One region of the Mycolicibacterium goodii genome, then DNA from elsewhere that is predicted to be linked to it. Evidence: predicted binding sites of a transcription regulator. Region 1 holds the regulator's gene; the other holds the start of a gene.

Region 1 (7,234 bases):
GTGAGAAGTTCAAGGACGACAAGTACAAGGACGGCCACGGGGAGGGGTTCGGGGACGGATTCCCCGAACGGTGACAACCGCTGACGACGTGCCCGGTCAGGGCTGAGGGCGAGGTTGACGGAGATGACCGAGCGAAAGCCCAATCTGCGCACGGTGCGTGAGCTCAGCCCCACCCTGGACTTCCGCACGATTCACGGGTATCGGCGGGCGTTCCGGATCGCCGGGTCCGGTCCGGCGATCCTGTTGATCCACGGGATCGGCGACAACTCGACGACGTGGCACAGCGTGCAGTCGACGCTCGCGCAGCGCTTCACGGTGATCGCCCCGGATCTGCTCGGGCACGGGCGCTCGGACAAGCCGCGGGCCGACTACTCGGTGGCCGCGTACGCCAACGGCATGCGGGACCTGCTCAGCGTGCTCGACATCGACCGGGTGACGGTGGTAGGGCATTCGCTCGGCGGCGGCGTGGCGATGCAATTCGCCTACCAGTTCCCCCAGTTCGTCGACCGGTTGATCCTCGTCGGCGCCGGTGGGGTCACCAGGGATGTCAATGTGGCGCTACGGATCGCGTCGTTGCCGATGGGCAGCGAGGCACTCGCACTGCTGCGGCTGCCACTGGTGCTGCCCGCGCTGCAGATCGCGGGCAAGGTGGCAGGCTCGGTGTTCGGGTCGACCGGCGTCGGCCGCGACATCCCCGACATGCTGCGCATCCTCGCCGACCTGCCGGAACCGACCGCGTCCTCGGCGTTCGCCCGCACCCTGCGGGCGGTGGTCGACTGGCGCGGTCAGGTGGTCACCATGCTGGACCGCTGTTATCTCACCGAATCCGTTCCGGTGCAGCTGATCTGGGGTGAATCCGACTCGGTGATCCCGGTCGGCCACGCCGAGATGGCCCACGCCGCAATGCCCGGTTCCCGGTTGGAGATCTTCGAGGGTTCCGGGCATTTCCCGTTCCACGACGACCCGGACCGGTTCGTCGAGGTCGTCGAACGTTTCATCGATTCCACCGAACCCGCGGTGTACGACCAGGATCTGTTGCGCAGCCTGCTGCGCAACGGCGCCAGCCGATCGGCGATGACCGGTTCCCTCGACACCAAGGTGGCGGTCATGGAGGCCATGGACGTCGACGAGCGCAGCGCAACCTGACTTGCCGGGCGGCACCACCACGTAGCATCGTGTCATGGCCATCGACGTGACCGTATTGCGAGTTTTCACCGACTCCGACGGCAAGTTCGGCAATCCGCTCGGCGTGGTCGACAACAGCACCGTGGATCCCGCGGACCGTCAACGGATCGCCGCGGAATTGGGTTACAGCGAAACGATATTCATCGATCTGCCCGAACCGGACAGCCACACCGCGCACGCCCGCATCTTCACCCCGACCTCCGAGATGCCCTTCGCGGGGCACCCTACCGTCGGAGCCGCGTGGTACCTGCGGGACATAGGCACCCCGATCAAGACGCTGCAGGTTCCGGCAGGCATCGTGCAGGTCTCCTACGACGGGGATCTGGCCGTGGTCAGCGCCCGCTCGGAGTGGGCCCCGGAGTTCGCGATCTACGACCTGTCGTCGGTGGAGGAGTTGATGGCGGCCGATCCGGACGACTATGAAGACGACGTCGAGAACTATCTGTGGACCTGGATCGACAAGAACGAGGGCATCGTGCGCTCCCGTATGTTCGCCGCGGATCTGGGCATCCGCGAGGATGAGGCGACCGGCTCGGCCGCGGTCCGTATGACCGACTATCTGAGCCGGGATCTGGAGATCATCCAGGGCAAGGGATCGGTCATCCGCACCAAGTGGAGTCCGGACGGCTGGGTTCGGGTGGCGGGTCGCGTGGTCGACGACGGTACCCGCCGGCTCTAGGCGCCGCGGTGGGCGCGCAGCGCCTCGATCTCGCGTTCGAAATCCTCGGCGGACGAGAAGGACCGGTACACCGAAGCGAAGCGCAGGTAGGCCACCTCGTCGAGCTCGCGCAACGGGCCCAGGATGGCCAGACCGACCTCATGGCTGGGGATCTCGGGGGTGCCGAGGCCGCGCACGGCATCCTCGACCTTCTGCGCCAGGACATTGAGCGCATCGTCGTCAACGTCACGGCCTTGACATGCGCGCCGGACTCCGCGGATCACCTTCTCGCGGCTGAACGGTTCGGTGACGCCGCTGCGTTTGACCACCGCCAACACCGCGGTCTCGACCGTGGTGAAACGCCTGCCGCACTCGGGGCAGGAACGACGTCGGCGGATGGCCTGACCCTCATCGGTTTCACGGGAGTCGACCACCCTGGAATCAGGGTGACGGCAGAACGGACAATGCATCACCGCTCCTTCGTCACGCCGCCAGACCAACACTTCGAGCGCTCTTGAGCGTACCTGTGTCGGTGCGAGCTGACTCACTGCCGTACGCAGTGGTGCATATCGGCACATTTCGGCGGCGAGCGGTATTGCCGGCCAGGCCGATTCGCCGCCCATGTCGAGCCTCAGCCGACGGGAGCGATGAGGGTCTGTCCGGCGTCGAGCGCCGCGGACTCCAGTTGGTTGAGGTCACGGATCTGCTGGACCACCTGCGCGACCGGGGCATCGGGTGCGACGCGGCGGGCGACCTGCTGCAACGTCTCCCCCGACTGCACCTGCACCACGGCGAGCTCACTGGGCACCGAGACCGGGGCCGACGAGCCGAGCACTCCCCCGAACTGGGCGACGAGACCCAGCCACACGGTGATGCCCGCGGCGACGAGCGCCAGCACCACCGTGGTCACCGGGGTGATCGGGCGACGGCGGTGCGATGCGCGCGACATCAGCACGCCGGTGCCGCGGTGACGCAGTGCCGCGCCGCCGGGGCGGCCGGGTTGCGGCCCGCGGACCGGACGATCTCCGCGTGGCCGCACGCGTTGCGGCGTCGGCACGGTCCGGACGGCACCGCGGGCCGGAGTCCGGACGGGAGTCCGCGTCGCGGTGCAGCCTGCCGTCCTGCCGGTGGCGTACCGCGTGTCCATGGGGATGTCGACGGGGATGTCGACGGGGATGTCGAGGGTGGCCATCTCTTTGCCTTTCGTCCGGCGTATTCGCTCCTGTGTTCGAATATAGTCGCTCACATGTTCGAACGATAGAACGTGTGATCGAACTGTTGCGAAATATAGGACGGGGTACCGACAAGTTCGGTCGACGCCGATGGGCGGCACCCGCCCGCACATCGGGCCGACGGCAACGGCCCACGTCAAGGCGGCAGCAAGGCAATATCGAGGCGACATCACGGCGACGACACGCCTCGAACACATGTTTGATTAATGCCGAAACAGGTATTAGATTCGGCGCCATGAGCGACGACACCGGCGAGTTCACGGACGGCAGCACCGAAACTCCGGCCGAGACGGACGGCGCCGGCCGGCGCCGCGCCGTCGACAGCGGCCTCACAGAACGTCAGCGCACCATCCTCGAGGTCATCCGCGCCTCGGTGACCAGCAGGGGTTATCCACCGAGCATCCGCGAGATCGGCGACGCCGTCGGTCTCACGTCGACGTCGTCGGTGGCCCACCAGCTCCGCACCCTCGAGCGCAAGGGGTATCTGCGCAGGGATCCCAACCGGCCCAGAGCCGTCGACGTGCGCGCGGTCGATGATCCGGCGGCCGCCGCCGTCGTCACGACCGACGTGGCGGGCTCGGACGCACTTCCGGAGCCGACGTTCGTGCCGGTTCTCGGGCGTATCGCCGCGGGTGGCCCGATCCTGGCCGAGGAGGCCGTCGAGGACGTGTTCCCGCTGCCGCGCGAACTGGTCGGCGAGGGCTCACTGTTCCTGCTCAAGGTCGTCGGTGACTCGATGGTCGACGCCGCGATCTGCGACGGCGACTGGGTCGTGGTGCGCCAGCAGAACGTCGCCGACAACGGCGACATCGTCGCCGCGATGATCGACGGCGAGGCCACCGTCAAGACCTTCAAGCGTGCCCGCGGTCAGGTGTGGCTGATGCCGCACAACCCTGCCTACGATCCGATTCCCGGCAACGACGCGGCCGTGCTCGGCAAGGTCGTGACGGTGATCCGCAAGATCTGAGCCGCGGCTCTCAGTTCGCCCGTACGAAGCCGTTCGTGCGGGCGAACTCCTCACTGGCGAACCAGATCTCGGCGACGGCCTCCTCGTAGTCCTCACTGTCGGGTGCCCAATACATGCCGGTCTTCGTGTCGGCCTTGACCGGATAACCCTCCGGGGCCTGCCGCGGATCGTCCAACGGCAGGTGCAGCGCGGTGGCGCTCGGCACCGGTTCATCGAGTTCGATGGCCGCGTGACGCCCGCTCGGCGGATCACTGCGCAGGTCCGCGGGCGTCACCACGCGTGTCGGTGCGGTGTCGACGTCGTCGGGATTTTGCTGCTGTTCGAACGCCGGTCGGTTGAACCCAGCCGTGACCGGCACCGGCCCGGCGAACGCGCCTGCCGCAGCCGCGACCCCGGCGCCCGCGTCACCGGGCGCCGCGTTCTCGCGGGCCGCGTCGAAGTCGTCCTCGAAATCGTCCTCGAAATCGGCGTCGGTGTCGGTGTCGTCGTCGGTGTCCTCGAGATCGTCCTCGTAGTCGTCTTCGAGGTCGTCCGCCAGGTCGGCCTCGACGTCGGCCCGGTCGCCCTCATCGCCTTCGCTGTCGAACTCGTCGTCGTCGTCGAACTCGTCGTCGTCGATCTCATCGCGTTCGTACGCCGCGTCCACGTGGTCCCGGTCCTCGAAGTCGCGGTCGGGCGCGGGAGCCGGTGCTGCCGAGTCCTCGGGCTGATCGTCCTCATCGCCGGCGGGCCGGGCGCCGGGTGCAGCCCAATGGCTGATCGGCATCGAGACGTCGGTCGGGCCGTCGAAAGGCGATGCGACCGACTCGTTCCCGTGATCGGTGCCGGCGAACCGCGACGTCACAGCATCGTCGGCACCGTGCGCATACGGATCGGGCGCACCCGGCGTGACCGTGGGCGCCTCCTGGCGGTAACGCTCGGCGTCGAAGCGGCCTTCGCGGTAATCGTCCTGCGACCCATAATCATCCCGGCGCTCGTCGGGGCCCGCGTAGTCGTCGTAACGATCGTCGGTGTAGTGGTCGTCGCCATGATCGCCATAGTGGTCATCGTCGTAGTGGTCGTCGTAGTGGTCCCCGTCGAACGGCTCGTGGTCGAATCCGTCGCCGCGGTTACGACGCCGGTGCCACAACGCCGCACCGACCACCAGCCCGGCGAGCACGAGCACCGGGATCAGCGCGACCAGCCACCACCAGCTCCAGTGCCACGAGAACGGCTTGGAGTCCTCTTGCGGCTGCTGCGGAGCGGCAGGCGCAGGCGTCTGCGCCAGTCCAGGGATCTCCAGCCCCTCGAGGTCGGATGCGAGGTTCGCCGGCTCGGTGGTGAAGGTGTTGTCCGAGCGGTCCCATGAGATGGCGCCACCGCTGAACTTCTGGGTGATGACGTTGCCGTCCTCGGTCTGGTCGGCCGTCGGCGCGCCGAGCGTTCCAGCCGCCCCGCCCAGCTTCTCCCACGCCGCGTTCATCGCGCCGCGTACGATCACGGCGCCGTAGTCGGGCGTCCAGAAGATCACGGGCTTGTCGGGTGCGGCGAACGTGGCGATGCGACTGTTCGGCCCGAGCCCGCCGTCGGCCTCGCTGCTCGTCGGGAAGCCGAGGTCGCCCTGCGGCCCGCCCACGCTCTCGTACTTCTCCAGGATCTGGCCGCTGACCACGTTGGCCCCGGTCTCGGGGCTGAAGAAAATCTTGCCGCCCTCGAAGTTCTGGCCGAGGCCGCCCGCATCGCCGATCTTGTACACATCGCCGTCCTTGGCGCCCAACGGTCCCATCGGGCCGCCGGCCGCACGGCGCGCAGCGGCGATCGCCGAGACCGGATCGTCCGGGATCTGCAAACCGGTCAGCTGGTCGGCGAGTTCGGGCGGAACAGTGGTGAAGGCCTTGGTCTTCCGGTTCCACGACAGCTCGCCGCCGGTGAACTTCTGGCGCACCACGTCGCCGTCGTAGCTCTCGTCGTCTGACGGCACACCCAGCACACCTGCCGAACCGCCGAGCTTGTCCCATGCGGCGTTGATGGCGCCACGCACCACGCGGGCCCCGGTGGCGGGCGTCCAGAAGATCACCGGGTTGTCGGGGGCGCTGAACGTCGAGTTCCGGCTGTCCGGGGCGCGGCCGGCACCTTCGTCGATGGTGGGGAATCCGAGGTCGCTGTCGGCGGGGCCGCCCAGCGCCTCGTACTTCTCCAGGATCGCGCCCTGGACGTAGTGCGCACCGGTGTCGGGCGTGAAGAACATCTTGCCGCCGGTGAAGTTCTGGCCGAATCCCGAGCCGATCGGGTAGACACCGCCCTGGCGCGGGCCCAGTGCGCCACCGTCGCCGCCGCTGACCTCCCACGCGGAGTTGATCGCGGCGTCTGCGTCGGATTCCGGCGTCGCGGACGCGACCGCCGGTACCAACAGCCCCGCGAGGGCCACTGCAAGCAGGCCGATCGTCAGCCGCCGAACAGCGGTGTTCAGCTTCGCTCCCGGCCTCGTCATGCACCCTCCCGCTAGCTCGGCAAAGCTGCCCCGAATCTATCTCGCCGACAACTCTGCGTCAGCAGGCTCCGATTACCAAGGACCATCGCCGATCTTGACCAAAAAACTCGGACAAACTCGGTGTAATACTTCCGAAAATCCGCTGCAGAGGGAAATCCGCGCAGACAGCAGTCCAGTTTCGGCGTTGCGCCGCGCTTCGTCCGCAGCACACCCGGGCACGCTGCGCGGCGTCCGAACGCGCACGTCACGGCGGGCGCGCGAGGGTCGAGGGCCGACCGTAAACTCTCGGGTATGCCGCACTCCCCCACCAGCCTCACGCATTGGGGGGTTTTCTCCGCTGAGATCGTCGACGGCGACATCGCGGCCGTGAACCCACCCCCCGACGACGCGGATCCCTCACCGCTTCTGGGCAACATGCCCGGTTCGATCCGGCACCGCTCGCGTATCACGGGTCCGGCGGTGCGACGCGGCTGGCTGCGGGACGGGCCGGGGCCGAGCACCGAGCGCGGCGCCGACGAGTTCGTCGCGGTGTCCTCAGACGAGCTGGTCGAACTGCTCGCCACCGAACTGCGCCGTGTGGTCGACACGTACGGCAACGAGGCGATCTACGGCGGTTCCTACGGGTGGTCCAGCGCCGGTCGGTTCCACCACGCCCAGAGCCAGGTGCACCGCTTCCTGAAGATGCTTGGCGGCTACACGTTTTCGCGGCACTCCTACAGTCT
Region 2 (7,234 bases), 1.0 Mb from region 1:
CATCGGTCCCTCCAACGCCATCGGTGGATGTCTGGGACCGGTCTGTCGACTAGCCCCAAACCATCGGGGCGACTCTAATCCCATTTGTAGACCCGAACGAACTACGGTGTAGCCGTTTGGCGGGTTAACCAGGGCGAAGTTAGGCTTACCTATCCTAATCGCGGCGCGCTGAGCGGGGGTTTTCGGAATGCATTCAGAAATGGGCCGGTGAAAACGACATGAACACAGACGTCGATTGGAATGCCTTGCGCAACAATGCAATTGCGGTCTCTCGGCACGCGTATGCGCCATATTCGGGGTTTCCGGTCGGCGCCGCCGCTCTGGTCGACGATGCCCGAATAGTCACCGGATGCAATGTGGAGAATGTCTCATATGGCCTAGGTCTCTGTGCCGAGTGCGCTGTGGTCTGCGCCCTGCATTCCGGGGGTGGCGGACGCCTCGTCGCGCTGTCCTGTGTGGGTCCCGACGGGGCCGTGCTGATGCCGTGTGGACGCTGCAGACAGGTGTTGCTGGAACACGGCGGACCCGAGTTGCTCATCGATCACCCGCACGGTCCGCGACCGCTGCGCGAGCTGCTGCCGGACGCGTTCGGCCCCGACGATCTTGAGCGGCGCTAACGTCAAGCGGTTCAAGGGCTCCGGGCGCGCGGCGCGCCGCCGCTGGGTTACCGACGAGTAGGTTCGTGGGTCAGTACGATCCGGGTATCGACGCGCCGACCATCATCCGAACCAAACGCGACGGCGGTGTGCTGTCCGACGCCGCCATCGACTGGGTGATCGACGCCTACACCCACGGCCGGGTCGCCGACGAACAGATGTCGGCGCTCCTCATGGCGATCTTCCTGCGTGGCATGACGCCGGGCGAGATCACCAGCTGGACCACCGCCATGGTGGAGTCGGGGGAGCGGTTCGACTTCACCGATCTTGAACGTGACGGCAGGCCTTTGGCTTTGGTCGACAAACACTCGACCGGCGGTGTCGGGGACAAGCTCACCATCCCGCTGCTGCCGGTGGTGATCGCCTGCGGTGCCGCGGTGCCCCAGGCCGCCGGACGCGGACTCGGTCACACCGGGGGCACCCTCGACAAGCTCGAGGCGATCCCGGGCTTCACTGCCGAATTGACCAAAAGCCAGATACGTCAACAGCTTTGCGACGTGGGCGCGGCGATCTTCGCGGCCGGTGAGCTGGCGCCGGCCGATCGCAAGATCTACGCACTACGCGACGTCACCGCCACCACCGAGTCCCTCCCGTTGATCGCGAGCTCGATCATGAGCAAGAAGCTCGCCGAAGGGGCGCGTGCGCTGGTGCTCGACGTCAAGGTCGGGCGTGGCGCGTTCCTCAAGGCCGAGGCGGAGTCCCGCGAGCTCGCCCGCACCATGGTCGAGCTCGGCAACTCCTACGGCGTGCCCACCAGGGCGCTGCTCACCGACATGAACCGGCCGCTCGGGCGCACGGTCGGCAATGCGGTCGAGGTCGCCGAGTCCCTCGACGTGCTCGCCGGTGGCGGGCCCGCCGACGTCGTGGAGCTGACGCTGGCGTTGGCCCGCGAGATGCTCGACGCGGCAGGCGTCGACGGCGTCGACCCCGCCGACACGCTGCGCGACGGGTCTGCCATGGACCGCTTCCGTGCCCTCGTCGCCGCCCAGGGCGGCGACCTGAGCCAACCGCTGCCGCTCGGCTCGGTCTCCGAGACCGTTACCGCGCCCCGCGGCGGCGTCATGGGGGACATCGATGCGATGGGTGTGGCGATGGCGGCCTGGCGTCTGGGTGCCGGTCGTGCCCAGCCCGGTGAGCCCGTCCAGTCCGGTGCCGGAGTGCGGTTGCACCGCAAACCGGGCGAACCCGTCGCCGCGGGCGAACCTCTCTTCACGCTCTACACCGACACCGCCGATCGGCTGCCGGCCGCGCTCGGCGTCCTCGACGGTGCCTGGACCGTCGAGGACGCGGCACCTCGACAGCTGCCGTTGATCATCGACCGCGTCGACTAGCCGCGCTGGCTATCCGGGATCGTCGTCGTCTGTCTCTTGGTTTTTGCGGTCGCTGTTAGGGCGGTCGTTGTTGTTGCCGCTGCTGGTGTCGTTGGTGGTGGTGTCGGTGAGGAGTTTTTTGGGGTGGTGGTAGGTGTTGGTGCGGTGTTGGCCGCGGTCGAGGAGTTTGGGTGGGGTCCATTCGCATTGGCCGTGGTGGTTGATGCGGGTGGTCCATTTGTTGGGTTGGTCGCCGACGAGGCGGTTGTCGCTGGGGCAGGCCAGGGCCAGGGCATCGGCGTCGGTCTGCCCGCCGTTGGCGTAGTCGGTGTTGGCGTGGTGGGCTTGGCAGCGGTAGCCGTTGGCGGTGCATCCGGGGCGGGTGCAGCCGCGGTCGCGTCCCCAGATCGCCAGGCGTTGCCCGGCGGTGGCGGTGCGGCGGGCCCGGCCGAGGTAGAGCGGGATGCCGGTGTGTTGGTCGTAGACGGCCAGGTAGTGGTAGGCCTGGGCGGCGAGTCGGATGAGGTCGGCGATGGGCAGTTTGGTGCCGCCGGCGCTGATCGCCACGCCGGCGGCGTTGTGGAGTTCTTGCAGGGTGGTGGTGATGAGCATGGTGGCGGGCAGGCCGTTGATCTGGCCGAGGGTCTTGCTGGCGAGTACACGTTTGCCGACGGTGAGTAGTGCGTCGTGTAGGCGTTGGGGGGCGGTGCGGTCGTCGGTGTTGATTTGGTGTTGGCTGGGGGTGCCGGAGGTACACGGGGTGTCCTCGGCGGGGTTGCACATGCCGGGGGCGGCGAGTTTTTCTTCGATGGGTTCGAAGGTGGCTTTGAATTCGGCGGTGACATATCCGGACAGGCGAAATGACCCGTCGGGTTGTTGGGGTCCGAAGCTGATGCCGCGCCGTGTGGTGGTGATGTCGTCGCATGGGGCGGGGCCGTCTTGGTTGAGCAGGTACAGCGCCTCGGTGACGGCTTGGCGCACGGTTTCGGGGTCGGCCCCGACGGCTCCGGCCACGAGCTGTTTTTCCGCCTGGCGTTGCTGCTCGGTGGACACCCAGTGGGGGCATGTGTCGAAGAACTTGAGTAATTCGGTGACGTGGTCGGGGGTCAGCTGACCAGCGGTCTGGGCGGCGGCCATGTACTGGCGTTTGGGTGCCAGTTGTTCGCCGGTCAGCGACACGCGTGGGCCGAGTTCGGTGGCGTCGGTGCAGCGGCGGCGGGCTTGTTTGGCGGAGATGCCGAGGCGGGTGGCCATGACCTGGGGCCAGAATTTCGCCCCGATCGCGGCGGGGGTGGTTTGTTCGGCCAGGGCGGCGATGGCCTTGTGTTCGACGGCCGGGATGCGGTTGCGGGCATCCTGCAAACCCGCGCAGATGTCGAGCAGCTCTGCTTCGGACAGCGTGGCGAACGGTAGGGCGAGCAGGTCGTCGATCGCGGCGGTCAATGCCGCGATGACTGTCTGCACGTCCGTCGTCATGATTCGAACACTAGTTCGATATACCGACAGAAATGCCCTGTGTGTGACGGGTGTGATCAATGGGTTCAGATTGGTCAAAGGTATTGCCGCACAGCCGAACACGGGATCAGCACTGCCCGCACGCTCATCGTCGACGAGCGTGCGCCCAGTGCCGACGACACACCGGCAAATGACCCGCAGACACGCACGCTCGCGGTGCTGACTCGGCCTGTGTGCGGCAAGCGACGGACGGGCCGGCGTTTCACCCGGATGATGGAAGGCATGAGTACGCCGCTGAGTTTGGAGAAGATCACCCACGCCCCCAAGGCCCTGCTGCACGACCATCTCGACGGCGGTCTCCGCCCGGCCACCGTGCTCGATCTGGCCGGGGAAACGGGTTATGACAACCTTCCCGCCACCGATGCCGACGAATTGGCGACGTTCTTCCGCACCGCGGCACACAGCGGATCGCTGGAGCGCTATCTGGAGCCGTTCGCGCACACCGTCGGGGTCATGCAAACACCCGAGGCGCTGCATCGTGTGGCGTTCGAATGCGTGGAAGACCTTGCCGCCGACAATGTCGTGTACGCCGAGGTCCGGTTCGCACCCGAACTGCACATTGACGGCGGCCTGTCGCTCGACGATGTGGTCGACGCGGTCCTGGCCGGGTTCGCCGACGGCGAGAAGTCGTGCTCCGCGGCGGGACGCACGATCGTCGTGCGCTGTCTGGTGACGGCGATGCGCCATGCCGCGCGGTCACGGGAGATCGCCGAACTGGCGATCCGGTTCCGGGACAAGGGCGTGGTGGGCTTCGACATCGCCGGTGCCGAGGCCGGATACCCGCCGTCGCGGCATCTCGACGCGTTCGAGTACATGCGAAGCAACAACGCGCGCTTCACCATCCACGCCGGCGAGGCGTTCGGCCTTCCGTCGATCCATGAGGCCATCGCGTTCTGCGGCGCCGACCGGCTGGGCCACGGGGTGCGCATCGTCGACGACATCACCGAGCTCGCCGACGGCACCCAGCAGCTCGGCCGGTTGGCGGCCCTGTTGCGCGACAAGCGGATTCCGCTGGAGATGTGCCCGAGCAGCAACGTGCAGACCGGTGCGGTCGCGAGCATCGCCGAGCATCCGTTCGACCGGTTGGCACGCCTGCGGTTCCGGGTCACGGTGAACACCGACAACCGGTTGATGAGCGACACCACCATGAGCCAGGAGATGCACCGGCTGGTCGAGGCGTTCGGCTACGGCTGGACCGACCTGGAGCGGTTCACCATCAACGCGATGAAGTCCGCGTTCATCCCGTTCGACCAACGCCTCGCCATCATCGACGAGGTGATCAAGCCGCGGTACGCAGTGCTCGTCGGCTGAGGTGGGCGCGGCGTCATGAGGCGCGGTAGACGGTCTGGCCGCCGACGATGGTCTCTACCGGGCGCACCGCGGCGATGTCGTCAGCGGTGAAAATGTCCTGGTCGAGGACGACGAGGTCGGCCAGCATGCCGTGGGCGATGCGTCCGGTGCGGTCGTGGCCGTTGGCGTAGGCCGAACCCGCGGTGTACGCGGAAATCGCCGACGGCAGGGTGATGGCTTCCTGCGGTTGCACGGGCATGTCGTGGACGCCGTCGCCGATTGCGTGCGGGTCGGCAGGCGTGCCGGTACGGTGCACGGCCGTGTGGATTGCCCAGAGCGGATTCGGATCGGTGACCGGCCAGTCGCTACCCATGGCCAGGGTCGCGCCGTGGCGCTGGATCGACGCGAACGGAAAATGCCACGGTTCGCGTTCGGGTCCCAGCAGCGGAAGCTTGCGCTCGAGGATCTCCTTGTCCCGGCGCGCCCAGAGCGCCTGGATGTTGGCGATCACCCCGAGCCGCCCGAACCGCGGGATGTCCTGCGGATCGACCACGTCGAGATGGGCGATCTGGTGGCGGCCGTCGAACTGTGGCTGCTGGGTGATGGCGTGTTCGAGGGCGTCGAGGCATTCGCGCACCGCTCGGTCGCCGACCGCGTGCATGTGGATGCCGAACCGCTCACCGGCCAGCAGGGCGGTGACCTTGTGGAGCTCATCTGGGTCGATGAACGATTGGCCCGTATCGTCGCCGGCCACGGCCCGGTAGGGCGCGAGCATTGAGGCCGTGCAGTTCTCGCAGATGCCGTCCTGCATGACCTTGACCATGCCGGCGGTGAACCGCGTGTGTCCCGTGCGATCGCGTCGTGCGCACAGGTCGCTGAGCTGTTCGACACCGCGCTCGGTCTCCCACCACAGCGCGCCGACCACCCGCGCGGTGAGTTCGCCGGCCGCGTCGGCATCGACGTAGGTGTCGAAGTTGTCCTTGAGGCCGAAGAACTCAGCCCCCACGGCGGCGTCCTGCCAGCCGGTCACCCCGACGGAATGCAGCCGGCGCTGGGCCTCGAGAAGGGCGCGGCGCATGAATTCCGGTGTCACCTCGGGGATGAGGGCGTTGACGGTGTCGCCGGCGCGGTCCAGCAACACCCCGGTGGGTTCGCCGTCAGCGTCGCGGACGATCCGGCCACCGGCGGGATCGACCGTGTGCGAGTCGATTCCGGCCAACTCCAGCGCCCGGCTGTTGACCCAGGCGCCGTGATAGTCGTGGCTGGTCAGGATCACGGGCCGCTCGGCGACGACAGGGTCGATGTCGTGGCGGGTCGGGAAACCGTTCGGAAAGGCGTCGCCGTACCAGCCCGCCCCGGCGATCACGGCCTCGTCGGGGTGGGCGGCCGCATGGTCGGCGATCGCCGCGAGATAGGCCTCGCGGTGGTGGGGTAGACCCGACAGGTCACAGCGCAGCGCCGCCATGCCCGCGGCGACCGGGTGGGCATGTGCGTCGATGAAACCGGGCAGCAGGCTCGCGCCACCGAGATCGACGATGTCCGTGCGGGCGCCGACCATGGCGCGGTCGACGCCCCGGCTCACGTCGATGATGCTGTCGCCTTTGACGGCCACGGTGTCGGCAGGCTCGGTCCCGGCCTGGAATACCGCGGCGTTGGTGAAGATGCGGTCGGCGAACATGATTCGGCTTTCAGGCGGTGACGGGTTGACGGTCGGCGAGCACCAGCGCGCTGGCGTGCTCGGCCACTGCCATGATGGTGCCGACGGGATTGACCGACGGGATGGTGGGGAACACCGACGCGTCGACGACCCGAAGGCCCTGCACCCCGCGGACGCGCAGCCGCGAGTCGCACACCGCCATCGGGTCGTCGTCGGCGCCCATGCGGCAGGTACCCGAAACGTGGTACACGGTCTGATGGGTGGCCCGCAGCGCCTCCGACAGCTCCTCGTCGGACTGCGCCTGCGGTCCCGGGAACACCTCGCGGACCAGCCAGTCCGACATCGGCTCGGTCCCGGCGATCCGGCGGGCCAGCCGTATCCCGGCGATGAGCGCCGCTTCGTCGTGGCCGTCGGCATCGGTGAAATACCGGTAGTCGATCGAGGGCAGGCCGGTCGGGTCGGCCGAGGTGATCCACACCCGGCCACGACTGTTCGGCTTGGCCACGTTCGGCGCGATCGACACGATCCGCTCGGGCATCGCCACGCCGTAGGCGACGGCGTGGTCGGCGACGGCCTCGACCGGGAAGTGCATCAGCACGTCGGGTCGGGCCGGCCCGTCGTCGGACAAGCGCACCGCCGCACCGGCATCCCAGCCCGTCGCGCAGGTGTCGGGCACGTCGGCACCGGCTTCCCATACGATCAGCCCCTCGGCGTGGTCCATCAGGTTGGCGCCGACTCCCGGTGCGTCCACCGACTGGGCCACGCCCGCGGCGGCCAGCACATCGGCCGGGCCGATTCCCGAAAGC

The links. Region 1 encodes LexA, which represses DNA repair genes until DNA is damaged. Its sites were predicted from a motif close to CGAACANNTGTTCG; they were not measured.
Region 2: a site for LexA is predicted at 3,447-3,460, ahead of AFA91_RS30545 (HNH endonuclease signature motif containing protein). Genes of this name have one in related genera too.

The regions. Positions count from the first base shown of each region.
Region 1 is NZ_CP012150.1:5,494,143-5,501,376, forward strand. It holds gene AFA91_RS25745 (proteasome assembly chaperone family protein) at 1-74, shown strand, start outside; gene AFA91_RS25750 (alpha/beta fold hydrolase) at 124-1,146, shown strand; gene AFA91_RS25755 (PhzF family protein) at 1,181-1,864, shown strand; gene nrdR (transcriptional regulator NrdR) at 1,861-2,313, opposite strand; gene AFA91_RS25765 (LysM peptidoglycan-binding domain-containing protein) at 2,475-3,035, opposite strand; gene lexA (transcriptional repressor LexA) at 3,311-4,042, shown strand; gene AFA91_RS25775 (LGFP repeat-containing protein) at 4,053-6,512, opposite strand; gene AFA91_RS25780 (molybdopterin guanine dinucleotide-containing S/N-oxide reductase) at 6,804-7,234, shown strand, end outside.
Region 2 is NZ_CP012150.1:6,535,824-6,543,057, reverse strand. It holds gene sdhC (succinate dehydrogenase, cytochrome b556 subunit) at 1-3, opposite strand, end outside; gene AFA91_RS30555 (cytidine deaminase) at 219-617, shown strand; gene AFA91_RS30550 (thymidine phosphorylase) at 683-1,987, shown strand; gene AFA91_RS30545 (HNH endonuclease signature motif containing protein) at 1,997-3,442, opposite strand; gene AFA91_RS30540 (adenosine deaminase) at 3,704-4,792, shown strand; gene AFA91_RS30535 (amidohydrolase) at 4,806-6,449, opposite strand; gene AFA91_RS30530 (GMC family oxidoreductase) at 6,460-7,234, opposite strand, start outside.